DNA from 4 places in the Variovorax sp. UC74_104 genome. Region 2 is predicted to be linked to each of the others. Evidence: predicted binding sites of a transcription regulator. Region 2 holds the regulator's gene; each other region holds the start of a gene.
The links. The regulator sigma-54, encoded in region 2, starts transcription at its own class of promoters, with help from an activator protein. The targets are predictions, from matches to a motif close to TGGCANGNAANCTGCTTT.

Region 1 (3,548 bases), 1.3 Mb from region 2:
TTGCCTGCTGATCGTCGCCGGATTCATGGCGCCCGCGCTCACCAAGCTGGTGGGCGAGCGGCGCTTTCCGGGGCTCGAGCAGAAGAAGGGCGCCTCCTTCTTCGGCAGCGTGGCGCGCTCGCTGGGCGCGACCATCCTGGCGGTGATCGCGCTGGTCGTGTCGATGCCACTGTGGCTGATTCCGCCGCTGGTGCTGATATTGCCGCCGCTGATCTGGGGCTGGCTCACCTACCGCGTGATGAGCTTCGACGCACTCGCAGAGCACGCCAGTCCCGAGGAGCGCGCCGCCCTCATCCGCGCGCACCGGGTGCCGCTGCTTTGCATCGGCGTGCTGTGCGGCTACCTGGGCGCCGCGCCCAGCATCGTCTGGGCCTCGGGCCTGCTGTTCGCCGCCGCTTTCTTCGTGCTGGTGCCGATCGCCATCTGGATCTACACGCTGGTTTTCGCCTTCTCGGCTGTGTGGTTCGCTCACTACTGCCTCGATGCGCTCGCGCAGCTTCGCGCCCAGCGCGCGGCGGCCGAGGCAGCGGCTGTGGGCGGCGGCACGCCGGCCATCGAGGCCGACGAAGCCAGCAAGGCCGCTCTTTCCCAATGGGGTTCTCCATGACACGCGCATTCGGTCTCATCGTCGTCGGCGACGAGATTCTTTCCGGCAAGCGTGCCGACAAGCACATGGCCAAGGTCATCGAGCTGCTTGCCGCACGCGGCCTTCAACTGAGCTGGGCCGAGTACGTGGGCGACGAGCCCGATCGCATCACGGCCGCGCTGCAGCGCGCCTTCGCCTCGGGCGACATCGTCTTCTCGACCGGCGGCATCGGCGCCACGCCCGACGATCACACCCGCCAGTGCGCCGCCAGGGCGCTTGGCGTGCCGCTGGCGCTGCACCCCGAGGCCGAACTGCTGATCCGTGAGCGCATGCAGGACACCGCGCGCGAGCAGGGCCTGCCCTACGAGCCCGACCGGGCCGACAACGTGCACCGACTCAACATGGGCGTGTTTCCGCAGGGGGCCACGCTCATCTACAACCCGTACAACAAGATCCCGGGCTTCAGCGTCGGCGACGTGCACTTCGTGCCCGGTTTCCCCGTCATGGCCTGGCCGATGATCGAATCCGTGCTCGACGGCCGCTACGCCGGGCTGTTCGCCACCAAGGCCGTCGCCGAGAAATCCGTGATCGTTTTCGGTGCCATGGAGGCCACGCTGACGCCGCTCATGGAGGCGATCGAGGCCAATCATGCCGGCATCAAGGTGTTCAGCCTGCCCAGTGTCGACCATCCGACTTACGGGCGGCACATCGAACTGGGCGTCAAGGGCGATGCCGAGCGGCTCGACGCCGCCTATGCCCAGCTGATCGAAGGCCTGCACACTTTTGACGCCAAGCTAGGCCCTGAATTGGTGCGATAAAAATCAATGCACCAAAATAGTGAGTTTCTGCCTTCATTTGGGTCCTGAGGCGGTCATCGAAGCCTCATCCGGTGAGGCGACAATGGCACAGAAACTGCATCCCACGTCCCTGTATTCCTAACCACCATCCAACTCAGGAGAAACTGATGGCAAAGACCGTCGCCGATGTACTCAAGCTCGTCAAGGAAAACGAGGTCAAGTTCGTCGACTTCCGCTTCACCGATACCCGCGGCAAAGAGCAGCACGTGACCGTGCCGGTCTCGGCTTTCGACGAAGACAAATTCACCTCGGGCCACGCATTCGACGGCTCGTCCATCGCCGGCTGGAAGGGGATCGAAGCTTCGGACATGCAGCTCATGCCCGACCCGAACACCGCCAACATCGACCCGTTCTTCGAAGAAACGACGCTGATCCTGACCTGCGACGTGATCGACCCCGCCGACGGCAAGGCCTACGAGCGCGACCCGCGCTCGCTCGCCAAGCGCGCCGAAGCCTACATGAAGGCTTCGGGCCTGGGCGACACCGCCTACTTCGGTCCGGAACCCGAATTCTTCGTGTTCGACGGCGTGCGCTGGAAGAACGACATGTCGGGCTGCTTCGTGAAGATCGAATCCGAAGAAGCCTCGTGGAACACCGACAAGGAATACGAGCACGGCAACACCGGCCACCGTCCCGCGGTCAAGGGCGGCTACTTCCCGGTTCCCCCGGTCGACAGCTTCCAGGACATGCGTTCGGAAATGTGCCTGGTGCTCGAATCGCTGGGCATCCCGGTCGAAGTGCATCACCATGAAGTGGCCAACGCCGGCCAGATGGAACTCGGCACCAAGTTCAGCACGCTCGTGCAGCGCGCCGACTGGGTCCAGCTGCAGAAGTACGTGATCCACAACGTGGCCCACGCCTACGGCAAGACCGCCACCTTCATGCCCAAGCCCATCGTCGGCGACAACGGCTCCGGCATGCACGTGCACCAGTCGGTCTGGAAGGACGGCAAGAACCTGTTCGCCGGCGACGGCTACGCAGGCCTGTCGGACTTCGCGCTGCACTACATCGGCGGCATCATCAAGCACGCCCGTGCCCTGAACGCCATCACGAACCCCGGCACCAACAGCTACAAGCGCCTGGTGCCCGGCTTCGAAGCCCCGGTGAAGCTGGCCTACTCGGCCAAGAACCGCTCGGCCTCGATCCGCATTCCGTTCGTGGCCAACCCGAAGGGCCGCCGCGTCGAAGCACGCTTCCCCGATCCGCTGATGAACCCGTACCTGGGCTTCGCCGCGCTGCTGATGGCCGGCCTGGACGGCGTGGAAAACAAGATCCATCCGGGCGAAGCCGCCAGCAAGGACCTGTACCACCTGCCGCCGGAAGAAGACGCGCTGATCCCCACCGTCTGCCACAGCCTCGACCAGGCCCTGGAATACCTGGACAAGGATCGTGCGTTCCTGACCAAGGGCGGCGTGTTCACCGATGCCTACATCGACGCGTACATCGAACTGAAGATGCAGGAAGTCACGCGCTTCCGCATGGCGACCCATCCGGTCGAGTTCGACATGTACTACTCGCTGTAATTGGCTCGCCCCCCAGGCTTCGCGCACTTCGTGTCGCTTCGCCAACCCCCCTACCGGGGGGCGATACCTGCGGCCCGGCAGAGCCGGTTCCGCGGTATCTCCCGCGAAGAGGTTTTGGGGCTTGTAGGCCTGATGGGTTACGAAGGACGGCTTGGCCGTCCTTTTTCTTTGGGGTGGAACATCTGGTCACTTTTGCTGTCGAATTGCACGAAAATGCCCCTTTGTCGCCGCTTCCCACCGATACACATGAAGACAGCTTCCCTCATCTTTTTGGCCGGTTCACTGATCGCGCTGCCGGCGCTCGCGCAGGAGCGTGTCTGGCGTTGCGGCAACGAGTACACGAACAACTCCACCGTCGCGCAGCAGAAGGGCTGCAAGATCATGGAAGGCGGCAACGTCACGGTCGTGCAGGGCACGCGGGCGTCGGGTGGCGGTTCCGCTTCTTCCCCGTCGGGCGGTTCGTCCGCCGCGCGTTCGCCGGCGGGCAGTCCGAGGGTGGAAGGCGTTGACCAGCGTGCCCGCGACGGCGAGGCGCGATCGGTGCTCGAGGCCGAGCTCAAGAAGGCCGAGGCGCGCCAGGCC
Region 2 (3,548 bases):
CGGGCGCGGCGCATCTGCTCGACCACGTTGTAGCGCACGCTGTCGACGTCGAGCAGCGGCACGCCGCCGTAGGAAGCGGTCTTGCCGATCACGCGCTCGGGCGAATCGGCATACGCCTCGGCGGTGGTCCAGATCAGGCCGAGCTTGCCGGCGTCCAGGTCTTCGGCCATCGGGCTGTAGCCCAGCAGGTCGTTGGGCGCGGGCCTGGGCGGCGGGGGCGTGGTGTCGGGGCCGGTGGCGAGCTCGAAGCGCTGCTGCAGCTCCTCGCGCGAGAGGCCGCTGCCCACCACCGACTGGATCGGCCGCACGTAGACGCTGTTCCAGTATTGGTCGAACAGGCTGCCCAGGCGGGGAATGAGCGCGCCGGTGACGAAGGTGTCGAGGTCGATGAAGTTCTCGCCCGCCGTGCGCCTGAAGTACTGGTTGCCGATGTTGCGCCCGCCCGCCACCGCCATCGCGCCGTCGGCGATGAACAGCTTGTTGTGCATGCGGCGGTTGACGCGGCTGAAGTCGAAGAGCGAGGCCGTGAAGCGCTTCAGCAGGCTGCCGCGGCCGGCCGGGAAGGGGTTGAACAGGCGCAGCTCCACATTGGGCGTGGCGGCGAAGCCCAGCAGCAGTTCGTCTTCGCCGGAGGTGTAGAGGTCGTCCATCAAGAGCCGCACGCGCACGCCGCGCTGGGCGGCGTCGCGCAGGGTGCGCAGCAGGTAGCGGCCGGTCTCGTCGTTCTCGATCTGGTAGTACTGCACGTCCAGCGTGCGCTGCGCGCGGCGGGCCAGCTGGATGCGGGTGTCGAAGGCGAAGTCGCCGCCGGGCATCAGGCGGAAGCCGCTCAGGTCGGGGTCGGGCTGCGAGGCCAGCGCGATCTTGCCCAAGGCGGTGTCGGCCGAGACGGCGATGGCCTTGGTCGGCGTGCGCGGCGCCTCGTCGGGCAGCGTGGCGCAGCCGGCGACAAACAGCACGACCATGGCGAGCACCACAGCCATGCCCAAACGCCACCCGGATCCATTCAAGGAACACCGCGGAACCGGCTCAGCCGGGCCGCAGGTGTTGCCCCCTGCAAGGGGGTTGGCGAAGCGACACGAAGTGCGCATAGCCTGGGGGTGTACCAATTACAAGGCTTTGCGCAGGTTGGCGGGCGCGATGCGCAGCGCCTCGCGGTACTTGGCGACGGTGCGGCGCGCGCACTCGATGCCCTGCTCCTTCAGCATCTCGGAGATCTGGCTGTCCGACAGCGGCTTCTTCACGCTCTCGGAGCCGACGAACTGCTTGATGAGCGCGCGCACCGCGGTGCTCGACGCATTGCCGCCGGTCTCGGTGCCCAGCGCCGAGCCGAAGAAGTACTTGAGCTCGACCGTGCCGAAGGGCGTGGCCATGTACTTGGCGGTGGTCACGCGCGAGATGGTCGATTCGTGTAGGCCCAGCTCGTCGGCGATCTCGCGCAGCACCAGCGGGCGCATGGCGAGCTCGCCGTGCACGAAGTAGCTCTTCTGCCGCTCGACGATGGCGTTGCTCACGCGCAGGATGGTGTCGAAGCGCTGCTGGATGTTCTTGATGAACCAGCGCGCCTCCTGCAGCCGCTGCGACAGCGCCTGGCTGCCCTCGCCCTTGTGCGACTTCAGCGCGCCGGCGTAGATGTCGTGCACGCGCAGGCGCGGCATCACGTCGGGGTTGAGCATCACGCGGAACTTCACGTTGGTGCCGCGGCCGGTCTTGGTGACGATCACGTCCGGAATGATGACGTTGCGCTCGACGTCGACGAAGCGCCGGCCCGGCTTGGGCTCCAGCCGCGCGATGACCTGCAGCGCCGAGCGCACCAGCTCCTCGCTGCTGCGGGTGAGCGTGGCCAGGCGCTTGAAGTCGCGGCGCGCGAGCAGCTCCATGGGCTGCTTGCAGATGGCCAGCGCCGTCTTGCGGACCAGTTCCTCTTCCTCGGTCTCGTCGTCGCTGGCCATGGCGCGCAGCTGGATGCTCAGGCACTCGCCGAGGTCGCGCGCACCCACGCCAGCGGGCTCCAGGCTCTGCAGCAGGCCGAGCGCCACCTGGAAGTGATGCACCAGGTCGTCGAACTGGTCGTTGTCGTCGCCGGCCAGGCCCGAGGCCAGCGCGGGCAGCGAGTCCTCGAGGTAGCCGTCGTCGTTGAGCGATTCGATCAGGAAGCGCAGCGCGGCGCTGTCGTTCTCGTTCAGGCGCAGGCTCAGCGCCTGGCGGTGCAGGAAGGATTGCAGCGACTCCTGGCTGCGCGCGAGCTCGGTGGCGTCGGCGCGCTCGTCGTCGCCCAGGTTGTTCTGGCGCGCGGGCGCGTCGCTGCCCCATTCGCTGTCGTCGGGCGCCATGTCGACGGTGCCGTCGCCCTCCCAGTCGGGCTCGCGCTCGGAGATCTCGGCGGCGGGGCCGTCGGAGTCAGCGGTGGAGGCGCTCTCGGCGGACGAACTCGTGCTGCTGCTGGCGGCCGGGGAGGCGAAGTCGCCCTCGCCTTCGCCGCCGTCATCGCGGGGGACCGGCGCGTCGGCCGTGTCGAGCCCGAATTCCTCGCGCGCGGCTTCTTCCGCGGTGCGCTCGAGGAACGGGTTCTCGTCGAGCATCTGCTCCACCTCCTGGCTCAGTTCGAGCGTGGAGAGCTGCAGCAGCCTGATCGACTGCTGCAGCTGCGGCGTGAGCGCCAGATGCTGCGAAACGCGAAGGGATAGCCCTTGCTTCATGGTGGAAACCGCCCCCGCGCCTTACATGCGGAAGTGCTCGCCCAGGTACACCCTGCGTACCTCGGCGTTGTCGACGATCTCCGAAGGCGTGCCTTGTGCCAGCACATGCCCGTCGCTGATGATGAAGGCGTGGTCGCAGATGCCCAGCGTCTCGCGCACGTTGTGGTCGGTGATGAGCACGCCGATGCCGCGCTCCTTCAGGAAGCTGATGATCCGCTGGATCTCGATCACCGCGATCGGGTCGATGCCGGCGAAGGGCTCGTCCAGCAGGATGAAGCGCGGCTGCGTGGCCAGGGCGCGCGCGATCTCGACGCGGCGGCGCTCGCCGCCCGACAGCGCGAGCGCCGGCGAATCGCGCAGGTGGTCGACGCGCAGGTCAGCCAGTAGCTCGGACAGGCGCTCCTCGATGTGCGGCTTCGACAGCGGCGCCATCTTGCCGTTCGCGTCGGGCTCCATCTGCAGCTCGAGCACGGCGCGCACGTTCTCCTCGACCGTGAGCTTGCGGAAGATGGAAGCTTCCTGCGGCAGGTAGCTCAGGCCCATGCGGGCGCGGCGGTGGATCGGCATGTGGGCGATCGGCTCGCCGTCGATGGTGATGTCGCCGGCATCGGCGCGCACCAGGCCCACGATCATGTAGAACGAAGTGGTCTTGCCGGCGCCGTTGGGGCCCAGCAGCCCGACGACTTCGCCCTTCTGCACGTCGAGCGAGACGTCCTTCACGACCGTGCGGCTGCCGTAGCTCTTCTTCAGGCCGCGCGCGACCAGGCGGCTGCCCGGTGCGCCGCCGGCGTCCTGGGTTCCTGCGGATTCGATCACTTGCGCGTGTCTCCCTGGTCACTGCCGAGCGTG
Region 3 (3,548 bases), 1.7 Mb from region 2:
CCTCGGTGAGCGCCTCGGCGGCGTTCAGCAGCACTTCGGCGCGCCGGTCGATGTCGGCCAGTCCCGCCGCCGTCGGCTTTGCAGTCAGGGCTTCGGCCAGCCCGCTCCACGCGGACTGCGCCTGCGCGAGCGCCTCGACGCCGCCCGCGCCGAGTCCGAGGGCCGCCAAGTGATCCAGGTTCTGCTGCACCCGCTCGGAAGACTGCGTGCGCAGCAGCCTGGCCCGCTGCGCGTCGATGCCGCCCAGCAGCTGCGCCGCCACGCGCACCAGCCGCTGCGAGAGCATGCGCAGCTGCCCGGCGCGGTTGATCGCCTCCGCCCACTGCGCGGCCTCGATGACCGAACGCGACACCTCGCCGAGCCGCAGGTTCGCGTGCATCGCGGCGCCTCGCAGCAGGCCGAAGGCCTCGTCCTCGCCGATGCCGCGCGCGGACATCAGCAGGCCCTTGGCACGATCGACCCACTTGCGCTCGTCCATGCGGGTGCGCAGGTTCTCCAGTTCGGTGCGCAGCGCGGCCTCGCGCTGCCAGCGGGACGAGGCGCGCGCCATCAATGCGGCAAGCGATCCGGCCTCGATGGCATCGGCATGCAGCCAGGCGTGCACGCCGAGCGCGACCAGTTCCTCGTGCTGCGCGGCGTTCAGCGACCCGCTGGCGAGGCCCACAGCGCACGGCGGCACACCGGCCCAGCCGCGCAGGGCATCGAGCAGCGCGGGCGTGGGCACGGGCAGGAAGATCAGCACCTGCCGAGGAGCGAGCGCCTCGAACTGCCGTGCGAAACCAACGCAATCGGCAACGCCGAGCACGTCGATCCCAGCGCCGGACAAGGCCTTCGCCAGCGGCTGCGGCAGCACCGGGCCGGCAGGTTCATCGGGCAGGACAACGAGAAGGGACATCGTGGAGAAAGAACGGTGCGGGAGCGCACCGCGAGCATAGGCCACGCCCGCGCGAATCCGCGGGCACGCCTCTTGCATGAAACAGGGCGCGGTGTAACGAAGCACCGCTTTGGTGAAGAGGCTGCAGGCTCCTGCATCCGGCCCGGCAACACACATGCCGCGCGCACCCCCACGCTTGCAGCGTCCGCTGCCGGCACCCCGCTCCCAACCCCGTCCGTCGACACGGCCCCTCCAGGGCCGCGCCGCGGCTTTTTGCATCTTTGAACGCCATGTCAGGTTTCAGGAATTTCTTGCAGTCAGGCCACAGTCCGACACTGTTCGCGGCCTTCCTGTACTTCTCGTTCTCCTGCTGCATCTGGGTGCTCAACGGCGCCATGGCGCCCTTCATCGGCGAGACCTTCAGCCTCTCGCCGGCGCAGAAGGGCCTGATGCTGTCGGTGCCGATCATCGCGGGCGCGCTCATGCGTTTTCCGCTGGGCATCCTCTCGCAGTACATCGGCCGCAAGAAGGCCACGCTGGTCGAGATGGCGCTGATCGCGGTGGCGATGCTCTTCGGGTTCTTCTTCGTCAAGAGCTTCAACGACCTGCTCGCCATGGGCGTGCTGCTGGGCATCGCGGGCGCCAGCTTCGGCGTGGCGCTGTCGCTGGGCTCGGGCTGGTTCCCGCCGCAGCACAAGGGCCTGGCCATGGGGCTGGTGGGCGCGGGCAACGTGGGCACGGCCGTGTCGGTGCTGGTGGCGCCGCCGCTGGCCAACTGGCTGGGCTGGCAGGCGGTGTACGGCGTGGCCGCCGTCGCCATCCTGATCCCGATGGTCGTGATGGTGCTCTTCGCCAAGGAGCCGCCGGACGTGAACGCGCATTCGAGCTTCCGCGAGCACATCGCCTGCCTGTTCGAAAAAGACGGCTGGGTGTTCAGCCTGATCTACGGCGTGACCTTCGGTGGCTTCATCGGCCTCACGACCTTCCTGCCCTCGTATTACTACGACCAGTTCGGCGTGAGCAAAGTGCAGGCCGGCCAGCTGACCATGCTCGCGGCCTTCATGGGCGCGGCGGTGCGCGTCGTGGGCGGCTGGATCTCCGACCGCTGGGGCGGCGTGAACACGCTTACCGTGGTGCTGCTGGTGGTGGCCGTGGGCCTTGTGCTGGTGGGCGTCTCTTCCGGTTCGCTGACCGTCACCACGCTGGTGCTGATCGTCTGCTTCGCCGCGCTGGGCGCGGGCAACGGCGCCCTCTTCCAGCTGGTGCCGCTGCGCTGGCCCGCGAGCACGGCGGTGGCCGGCTCGATGATCGGCGAGATCGGCGCGCTGGGCGGCGGCCTGGTGCCCAACGCCATGGGCCTGTCGAAGCAGTACCTGGGCAGCTACCTCTGGGGCTTCATCTTCTTCGCGGCGCTCTCACTCGTGATGCTGGGCGTGATGCGCGTGATGCAGATCCGCTGGACCCGCACCTGGGCCGAGAAGGGTGGCCGCGCGCGCGTCGTGCCGGCCCATGCGCCGGCTTCGCAACCGGCGAGGCGCTCCGCATGAATCCGCGCGCCCCTATGCCAGGAACACCGTGGAACCGGCTTTGCCGGGCCACCGGTGCTGCCCCCGGAGAGGGGGTTGGCGGCCACACGCAGTGGGCAAGCCTGGGGGTGAGCTCAATGCGGCAGAAAAAGCAGCCACACGATCAACAGGAGGTTGAACAGCACCGACACGCCCAGCGCCAGCTGGTAGAGCACGAGCGGATCGCGGCGGATCAGCGGCGTGGCGGCGGGTGCGTTCACGGGGCGCGATGCACCGCGTTCGAGCGCGAGCAGCAGTTCCTCGGCGGTCTCGAAACGCTCGCGCGGATCGCGCGCGACGGCCTTGCGCACCAGGTGGTCGAGCCAGATCGGCAGGTCGGGCCGCAGCCGCGAAAGCGCGACCGGGTCGCGGCGGTAGCGCGCCACCTGGTAGGGCTCGATCTCGCCGTAGGGCAGATGGCCGGTGAGCCACTGGTAGAGCGTGACGCCGAGGGCGAACAGGTCGCTGCCCGCATTGGCGGTGCCGCCCTCCTCCCACTGCTCGGGATTGATGTAGCTGGGCGTGCCCGCATGCAGCTCGCGCTGGGCCGCGCCCTCCCTGCCGGACAGCGCCACGCCCAGGTCGAGGATGCGCCAGCGGCCGTCGTCGCCCAGGTGCAGGTTGCCGGGCTTGATGTCGCGGTGGATCACGCCTTGCCGATGCAGCCGGCCGAGCGCGCGGCTCAGTTCGATGCCGGCGGCCACCACATCGGCCACCGCGCCGCGCGGATTGGCCTTGCGCAGTTGCTCCAGCGTGCGCCCGCCGTGCCAGTCGAAAACGATGTAGAGCGCGCTCGCGTTCTCGGCGCGTTCATGCACGCGGACGAAGCCGCTGCCGCCCACGCGCAGCCCCAGCCAGGCCTCGTGCGCCAGCATCGCGCGCTCCTGCGGATCGCCGGCGCGCGAGGGATGCAGCGTCTTCAGCGCGACCAGCTCGCGCGTGACCGGATGACGCGCCTGGTAGAGCAGATGCACGCCGGTGTCGGCCACAAGCGCAGTGATCGCGTAGCCGTCGAGCACCTCGCCCACTTTCAGCGCGGGCGGCGGAGCGAGCCTGCGGCCGTCGCCGAGTTCGTCGTCGAGCTGCCGGGCGTCCAAACCCAACACGCG
Region 4 (3,548 bases), 250 kb from region 2:
CGTACCGCGGCGGCGGCGTGGGCGGCTGGCCGTCGGGCTGGCGTGCCGCCAGGCGCGCGGCGCGGGCCAGCGGCTCCATCGCCTGCTCCAGCCGGGTGGCGAGAAGGTAGAGCTCCTCGTCCTTGGTGTCGGCCGCGTGCGCGCGGGTCATGCGCACGATCTCGGCGGCGTACTCGGCATTGGTCGCCATCCATTCGGTGTCGGTCACGCGGCCGTGCTTTCGCCGCAGTGCCACGTGAAGGCGGGCGGCGAGGGCGATGCGTTCGCTTTCGGACATGGATGGCGACATGGCTTGTTTCCTCCGTCGGTGGGTCAGCTGCTCCCGAGATGTTCCCTGTGCTGTGCAAGATCGAGGCCCAGCAGCTCGCTGTCGGCATCGACGCGCAGGCCGACGATGACGTGCACCAGGAACAGCACCACCGCCGTTCCCGTCGCACTGAAGATGGCCACGCTGCCGACCGCGATCGCCTGCGTCAGCACGTCGCCCGTGGCGCCGGAGACGCGCGGGTCGGCGAACACGCCGGTCAGCAGCGCGCCCACGATGCCGCCTATGCCGTGCACGCCGAACACGTCGAGCGAGTCGTCCGCCCCCAGCAGGTGCTTCAGGCCGGTGGCGCCCCAGTAGCAGGCCAGCCCCGCGATGGCGCCGATGGCCAGCGCGGCCGGCGGCGTGACGAAGCCGGCCGCCGGCGTGATGGCCACCAGCCCGGCCACGAGGCCCGAGCACAGGCCCAGCAGCGAGGGGCTGCGCCGCACGATCCATTCGCCGAGCATCCAGCTCATGGCGCCGGCGGCCGCCGCGATGTGCGTGACCAGCATCGCCAGCCCCGCGCGGCCGTCGGCCGCCACCGCCGAGCCGGCATTGAAGCCGAACCAGCCTACCCACAGCAGGCCGGCGCCGGTCATGGTGAAAGCCAGGTTGTAGGGCTCGAAGGCCTCGCGGCCGTAGCCCTTGCGCGAGCCCAGCGCATAGGCGCACACCAGCCCCGCGATGCCGGCGTTGACGTGCACCACCGAGCCGCCCGCGAAGTCGAGCGCGCCCATCTGCGCGAGCCAGCCGCCGGGCTCCCACACCCAGTGCGCGACGGGTGCGTACACCAGCACGCTCCACAGCAGCGCGAACCACAGGATCGCCGAGAAGCGCATGCGCTCGACGAAGGCGCCGAGCACCAGCGCGGTGGTGATGATCGCGAAGGTCAGCTGGAACATCGCGTAGACCGACTCGGGCACGTTGGGCGCCACGTGGCTCACCGCGAGCTGGCCGGCCTCCTTCAGGTATTCGAAGCCCGAGAACCAGAAGCGCCCGGAGCCGCCGAGCCAGGGCCAGCCCTCGGTGAAGGCCAGCGAATAGCCCAGCGCGAACCAGGTCAGCGAGACCGTCGCGGCGATCGCCACCACCGCCGCCATGGTGGCCAGCACGTTCTTGCGGCGCACCATGCCCGCGTAGAAGAGAGCGATGCCGGGCAGCGTCATCAGCAGCACCAGCGCGGTCGAGGTCATCATCCATGCGGTGTCTGCCGCGTTGATGGAGGCTTGCGGTGCCAGGGCCATTGGTCGCTTTCTTCTTCAAGTGGTGGACTCAGGCGCCCCGTGCACAAGTCGTGCCACGTCGTTAACTATCAGAAACACTTTGGTTTGCAAACCGGGCTTATTCGGTAAGGCAAAGCGGGTAATTCCCTATGCACTGAGGCGGTGCGTGCCCCTAAAGTCTGCGCACTCGCGAACGGGCCCTGCTCGTGTGCCGAGGGTCCGAGGAGACAAACCCCCCAAGCAACAATAAAAATTCTTCAAAGGCTCCGTACGAGATGCCTGTCCAAGCTTGAAAGGCGCCGCTGGTCGGCGCCTTTTTTATTTGCGCGGGGCTTGGGGCATCGGCCTTTCAAGCTACTTTTTCGATAGCACCGGGGTGAGACAATCCACGCCCTATGGAAATGCTGGTGGTCACGGGCGCCTCTGCGCTCGCGGGTTTTGTCGATTCGATCGTGGGCGGAGGCGGGCTGATCCTGGTGCCTGCGCTGTTCGCCGTTTTCCCGGGTGCACCGCCGGCGACCCTGCTGGGCACCAACAAGAGCGCTTCCATCTGGGGCACGGCCGCCGCCGCGGCCCAGTTCAGCCAGCGGGTGCAGATGCGCTGGGGCGCGCTGTGGCCGGCCGCGCTGCTCGGCTTTGCCGGCTCGATGCTGGGCGCCTGGGGCGTCACCATGTTCCCGGGCGACTTCCTGCGCAAGGCGCTGCCGCTCATCCTGCTGGGCGTGCTGCTCTACACGCTGGCGCGCAAGGACATGGGCCGCATGCACGCGCCGCGCTTCTCCGGCCACGCCGAGACGCTGGCGGCCTGCACCATCGGCCTTTGCATCGGGCTGTACGACGGCTTCTTCGGCCCGGGCGCGGGCAGCTTCCTGGTGTTCCTCTTCGTGCGCTGGATGGGCTACGACTTCCTCAACGCCTCGGCCTCGGCCAAGATCATCAACACGCTGACCAACGCCGCCGCGCTGATCCTGCTGGCGGCCAAGGGCCACGTCTGGTGGCATTACGGGCTGGTGATGGCGGTGGCCAACGTGGCCGGCAGCGTGCTGGGCACGCGGGTTGCGCTCAAGCACGGCGCGGGCTTCGTGCGGGTGGTGTTCATCGTGGTGGTGAGCGCGCTGATACTGAAGACCGCCTACGACGCATTCCTGAAATAACGAAGCAAGAAAGAAAGTCGCCCGATGTCCTCTCCCCAAGATCCCGTCGAGCGGCCCGCTCCCGTCGGCTTCTGGCAGGCCTTCGCCTACTGGCTCAAGCTGGGCTTCATCAGCTTCGGCGGCCCGGCCGGGCAGATCGCGCTGATGCACCAGGAACTGGTGGAGCGCAGGCGCTGGATCTCGGAGAAGCGCTTTCTCCACGCCCTCAACTACTGCATGCTGCTGCCCGGCCCCGAGGCCCAGCAGCTCGCCACCTACATCGGCTGGCTCATGCACCGCACCTGGGGCGGCATCGCAGCGGGGGTGCTGTTCGTGCTGCCCTCGCTCTTCATCCTGATCGCGCTCTCGTGGATCTACATGGCCTACGGGCAGGTGCCGGCGGTGGCGGGGCTGCTGTACGGCGTGAAGCCGGCGGTCACGGCCATCGTGCTGTTCGCGGCCTGGCGCATCGGCTCGCGGGTGCTGAAGAACCCCTGGCTCTGGGCGATCGCCGGCGCGGCCTTCGTGGCGATCTTCGCGCTGCAGCTGCCATTTCCGCTGATCGTGCTGGCAGCGGCGGCCATCGGCTACGTCGGCAGCCGGGTGGCGCCGCATCGCTTCGCGCCGGGCGGCGGCGGGCATGGCGCGGCGGGGGCGGCGGCCATCGGCCCGGCGCTCATCGATGACGACACGCCGACGCCCGCGCACGCGCGCTTCGGCTGGGGCCGCTTCTGGCGCGTGCTGGGCGTGTTCCTCGTACTGTGGCTGGGCGGCATGGGCGCGCTCATGGCGCTGTACGGCTGGCAGGGCACGCTCACGCAGATGGGCTGGTTCTTCACCAAGGCGGCGCTCATGACCTTCGGCGGCGCCTACGCGGTGCTGCCC

Region 1: a site for sigma-54 is predicted at 1,488-1,505, ahead of glnA (type I glutamate--ammonia ligase). Genes of this name have one in related genera too.
Region 3: a site for sigma-54 is predicted at 957-974, ahead of ACHMXA_RS14430 (nitrate/nitrite transporter). Genes of this name have one in related genera too.
Region 4: a site for sigma-54 is predicted at 1,590-1,607, ahead of ACHMXA_RS05445 (ammonium transporter). Genes of this name have one in related genera too.

Annotation. Positions count from the first base shown of each region.
Region 1 covers NZ_CP171978.1:2,718,579-2,722,126, forward strand. Annotated here, with positions in the region: gene ACHMXA_RS12595 (EI24 domain-containing protein) at 1-607, shown strand, start outside; gene ACHMXA_RS12600 (molybdopterin-binding protein) at 604-1,404, shown strand; gene glnA (type I glutamate--ammonia ligase) at 1,551-2,966, shown strand; gene ACHMXA_RS12610 (hypothetical protein) at 3,213-3,548, shown strand, end outside.
Region 2 covers NZ_CP171978.1:1,378,433-1,381,980, reverse strand. Annotated here, with positions in the region: gene ACHMXA_RS06545 (phospholipase D family protein) at 1-983, opposite strand, end outside; gene rpoN (RNA polymerase factor sigma-54) at 1,110-2,699, opposite strand; gene lptB (LPS export ABC transporter ATP-binding protein) at 2,721-3,515, opposite strand; gene lptA (lipopolysaccharide transport periplasmic protein LptA) at 3,512-3,548, opposite strand, start outside.
Region 3 covers NZ_CP171978.1:3,102,704-3,106,251, reverse strand. Annotated here, with positions in the region: gene ACHMXA_RS14435 (ANTAR domain-containing protein) at 1-895, opposite strand, end outside; gene ACHMXA_RS14430 (nitrate/nitrite transporter) at 1,165-2,421, shown strand; gene ACHMXA_RS14425 (bifunctional protein-serine/threonine kinase/phosphatase) at 2,535-3,548, opposite strand, start outside.
Region 4 covers NZ_CP171978.1:1,126,671-1,130,218, forward strand. Annotated here, with positions in the region: gene ACHMXA_RS05440 (hypothetical protein) at 1-289, opposite strand, end outside; gene ACHMXA_RS05445 (ammonium transporter) at 313-1,551, opposite strand; gene ACHMXA_RS05450 (sulfite exporter TauE/SafE family protein) at 1,926-2,684, shown strand; gene chrA (chromate efflux transporter) at 2,709-3,548, shown strand, end outside.